Regions from separate parts of the Kitasatospora sp. NPDC056446 genome, predicted to be linked through region 2. Evidence: predicted binding sites of a transcription regulator. Region 2 holds the regulator's gene; the other holds the start of a gene.

Region 1 (2,398 bases), on a different contig from region 2:
TTCGGCCGCCCGTACGTACGGAATTCCGCTCTCCGTATGTACGGGCGGCCGCTTGCATTCCGGCGGGAATATTTCCCGGTCAAGTCGGAGTAGAGTGAGGCTCGGTTGGGAACAGGGGTTCCCTCCCGGCTCTCCCAGGGTGTTCCACCGCAGCGCTTCCGGCCGGTGGGCCCGGCCGTGAAACATGTCAGGCGGATGTCAGAATTCCCGCAGGGATTTGAGTAATTCGTCCGCTATGTCCGGCGTGAAATGCCGAGATTTTTCCCGATTCAGCCCGTCCTGTCCCTTGACGTCGCGACGGAATTCCCGGCGGTTGACCCTGTTGCAGAGGGCTTCGGTCCGGATACATTCAGCGGCGGTCGACGCAATCACCCGCTCACCGGGGCCCGTTGGGCGTCCGGGGCGAATGGTTGCGGCGTGCACGGCTGCGCCCAGGGGGGGTTCCCCGGGCCTGCCTTCAAACCAACCCGGGCCCGCTACCTGCGGGCGCGTGAAGGGCCAGCACAGCACTAGGGGAGTTCGGAATGGCTCAGGGCACCGTCAAGTGGTTCAACGCGGAGAAGGGCTACGGCTTCATCGCGGTCGACGGTGGTGCGGACGTCTTCGTCCACTACAGCGCGATCCAGATGGACGGCTACCGCACCCTCGAGGAGGGCCAGCGGGTCGAGTTCGAGATTTCCCAGGGACAGAAGGGCCCGCAGGCGGACATGGTTCGCGCGGCGGTCTGACCCCCTTCCGACTCCAGGAGCTCGGCGCGGCCCACGGCTGGTGACCACTCGGCTTCTCGGCGGGCCCGTACGACACGCGTCGTACGGGCCCGCCGGCGTTCCCCGGCGACCCCAGCGGCGGCTCGCGGGTTGGCGATTGGGCTTGCACTCGACCACCCGGAGTGCTAATCATTGGCGTTAGCACTCACAGCGTGAGAGTGACAGCGGACCGGGTCGGTGAGGCCCCCGGGAGCGGTAGGGGAAAAGACCCCCGCACACCAGGGCCGTCCGTCGCGGGCACCCCTTGGTCCGAGCAGTCGACCGTGTCCCGGAGGACCACTTCTGATGGCCAAGATCATCGCCTTTGATGAGGAAGCTCGCCGCGGCCTTGAGCGTGGCATGAACCAGCTCGCCGACGCCGTGAAGGTCACGCTCGGCCCCAAGGGCCGCAACGTCGTGCTGGAGAAGAAGTGGGGCGCCCCCACGATCACCAACGACGGTGTCTCCATCGCCAAGGAGATCGAGCTCGAGGACCCGTACGAGAAGATCGGTGCGGAGCTCGTCAAGGAGGTCGCCAAGAAGACGGACGACGTCGCGGGTGACGGCACCACCACCGCCACCGTGCTCGCCCAGGCCCTGGTTCGCGAGGGTCTGCGCAACGTCGCCGCCGGCGCCAACCCGATGGCCCTGAAGCGCGGCATCGAGAAGGCCGTCGCGGCCGTCTCCGACCAGCTGCTGGCGCAGGCCAAGGACGTGGAGACCAAGGAGCAGATCGCCTCCACCGCCTCCATCTCCGCCGCTGACACCCAGATCGGCGAGCTGATCGCCGAGGCCATGGACAAGGTCGGCAAGGAAGGCGTCATCACCGTCGAGGAGAGCAACACCTTCGGTCTGGAGCTCGAGCTCACCGAGGGCATGCGCTTCGACAAGGGCTACATCTCCGCCTACTTCGCCACCGACCTGGAGCGGATGGAGGCGACGTTCGAGGACCCGTACATCCTCATCGCCAACTCCAAGATCGGCTCGGTCAAGGACCTGCTCCCGCTGCTGGAGAAGGTCATGCAGAGCGGCAAGCCGCTCGTCATCATCGCCGAGGACGTCGAGGGCGAGGCCCTGTCGACCCTGGTCGTGAACAAGATCCGCGGCACCTTCAAGTCCGTCGCCGTCAAGGCCCCGGGCTTCGGCGACCGCCGCAAGGCCATGCTCGGCGACATCGCCATCCTCACCGGTGGCACCGTGATCTCCGAGGAGGTCGGCCTCAAGCTGGAGAACGCCGGCATCGACCTGCTGGGCACCGCCCGCAAGGTGGTCATCACCAAGGACGAGACGACCATCGTCGACGGTGGCGGCGACAGCGAGCAGGTCGCGGGCCGCGTGAACCAGATCCGCGCCGAGATCGAGAACAGCGACTCGGACTACGACCGCGAGAAGCTCCAGGAGCGCCTCGCCAAGCTGGCCGGCGGCGTCGCCGTCATCAAGGCCGGCGCGGCCACCGAGGTGGAGCTCAAGGAGCGCAAGCACCGCATCGAGGACGCCGTCCGCAACGCCAAGGCCGCTGTCGAGGAGGGCATCGTCGCCGGTGGTGGCGTCGCGCTGCTGCAGGCCTCGGTCGCGTTCGACAAGCTGGAGCTGGAGGGCGACGAGGCCACCGGTGCCAACATCGTCAAGGTCGCGCTGGAGGCCCCGATCAA
Region 2 (2,398 bases):
GGGCACGGGGTCGGCACGACGGTGCCGAAGCCCTGGCACTGCGGGCAGGGCCGGGAGGTCATGACCTGGCCCAGGAAGGACCGGGTGACCTGGGAGACCTCGCCCTTGCCGCGGCACATGTCGCAGGTCTGCGCGGAGGTGCCGGGGGCCGCGCCCTCGCCGCTGCACGTGGTGCAGGTGACGGCCGTGTCGACCTGGAGCTCCTTGGTGGTGCCGAAGGCGGCCTCCTCCAGGGTGATCTCCAGCCGGATCATGGCGTCCTGGCCCCGGCGGGTGCGCGAGCGCGGTCCGCGCTGGCCGGCCGCGGCGCCGAAGAAGGCGTCCATGATGTCGGAGAAGCCGAAGCCCGCCGCGCCCGCGCCGAAGCCGCCCGCTCCGCCGCCGCCCGGGGACAGCGGGTCGCCGCCGAGGTCGTAGACCTGGCGCTTCTGCGGATCGGAGAGCACCTCGTAGGCGGCGTTGATCTCCTTGAACCGCTCCTGCGTCTTCGGGTCCGGGTTGACGTCCGGGTGCAGTTCGCGTGCCAGGCGCCGGAACGCCTTCTTGATCTCGTCCTGCCCCGCATCCCGTCGGACGCCGAGTACCGCGTAGTAGTCCGTGGCCACCAAATGCTCCGCTTGTTCCGCCTGTAGTAGTGCTGCGACTGGTCACCGCCGTTGCCCGTGCAACAGCGGCGTTTGCTACGACTCGGCCAGGATCTGGCCCACGTACCGCGCCACCGCCCGCACCGCCCCCATTGTGCCCGGGTAGTCCATCCGGGTCGGACCGATCACGCCCAGTTTGGCCACGCTCTCGTCGCCCGAACCGTAACCGACGGACACGACCGAGGTGGAATTCAGCCCCTCGTAGGCGATCTCCCGCCCGATCCGGACCGTCATCGCGGCGTCCGTGGTCTCACCCAGGAGGCGGAGCAGGATGACCTGCTCCTCCAGGGCTTCGAGCACCGGCTGGATGGTGAGCGGGAAGTCGTGCCCGAAGCGGGTCAGGTTGGCCGTGCCGGCCAGCATGATCCGTTCCTCGTTCTGTTCCGCGAGCGTCTCGAACAGGGTCGCGAGGACCGTGGTCACGGTCGGCCGGTCGGCCTGCTCGAACGCCGCCGGGAGCTCTTCCAGCAGCCCGGGGACCTCGGGGAGGCGCCGGCCGGCCGCTCTCGCGTTGATCGCGGCCCGCAGGTCCGCCAGGACCGTCTCGCCGACCGGGCCCGGGCAGTCGACCATCCGCTGCTCGACCCGGCCGGTGTTGGTGATCAGGACCAGCATCACCTTGGCCGGGGCCAGCGCCACCAGCTCGATGTGCCGGACGGTGGAGCGCGTCAGCGAGGGGTACTGCACCACCGCGACCTGCCGGGTCAGCTGGGCGAGCAGCCGCACGGTGCGTGCCACCACGTCGTCCAGGTCGACCGCGCCGTCCAGGAAGTGCCGGATGGCCCGGCGCTCGGGCGCGGTCATCGGCTTGATCTCGGCGAGCTTGTCGACGAAGAGGCGGTACCCCTTGTCGGTGGGGATCCGGCCGGCACTGGTGTGCGGCTGGTGGATGTAGCCCTCCTCCTCCAGCGCCGCCATGTCGTTGCGGACGGTCGCCGGCGAGACCCCGAGGTTGTGCCGTTCCACCAGGGCCTTGGAGCCGACCGGCTCCTCGGTGCCCACGTAGTCCTGCACGATCGCGCGGAGCACGGCGAGCTTGCGTTCGTCCAGCTGGCGGACCTCTCCGGCCATGGGGCACGCACCTCCGTCTTCGCACGTTGTCCGTCTGTGTCCCTGTGTGCTGCTGCGGGCGCTCCGGGAGGCCCCGGCTTGGCACTCTGAACCTACGAGTGCCAGAACCGTACCTGCCAGTGTACGGCCCGGGTCCTACCGCAGGAACGGCCCGACCGGGGTGATCCTGCCCGCAGTTCCGGGTACGGCCCGCGAGGCGCCGGCCGTTCACCGGTTCCCGGCGCGCGGGTGGTGCCCCGGGGCCGTCCGGGTGGCAGCATCGGAAGCGACGGCGAATGGAGGAGCAAGCGATGTCGAGCTCGGGCCAGCACACCCGTTTCGCACCCGACCGCGGCCTGACCGGCCGCATGGTCGTGACGATGTTCGTGATCGGGCTGCTGTACGTCGGTTTCACCGGCCTGCTGATCGCGCTGCTGCGCGGCGCCTGGCCGCTGATCGTCCTGATCTCCGGCGGGCTGTTCGTGGCCCAGTTCTGGTTCAGCGACAAGATCACCGAGCGGGCGATGGGCGCCCGCACGGTGTCCCCGGAGGAGTACCCCCAACTGCACGGCACGATCGACCGGCTCTGCGCGCTGGCCGACATGCCCAAGCCCCGCGTGGCGGTCGCCGACAACGACATGCCGAACGCCTTCGCCACCGGCCGCAACCCGCAGAACGCGGTGGTCTGCGTGACCACCGGCCTG

What was found. The regulator HrcA, encoded in region 2, represses chaperone genes, less so after heat shock. The targets are predictions, from matches to a motif close to TTNGCACTCNGNNNNNCNGAGTGCNAA.
Region 1: the regulator HrcA is predicted to act here: its motif matches at 870-896, upstream of groL (chaperonin GroEL).

The regions. Positions count from the first base shown of each region.
Region 1 is NZ_JBHTRF010000009.1:82,607-85,004, forward strand. It holds gene ACFQ6N_RS08715 (cold-shock protein) at 525-728, shown strand; gene groL (chaperonin GroEL) at 1,053-2,398, shown strand, end outside.
Region 2 is NZ_JBHTRF010000083.1:22,815-25,212, reverse strand. It holds gene dnaJ (molecular chaperone DnaJ) at 1-605, opposite strand, end outside; gene hrcA (heat-inducible transcriptional repressor HrcA) at 681-1,715, opposite strand; gene htpX (zinc metalloprotease HtpX) at 2,006-2,398, shown strand, end outside.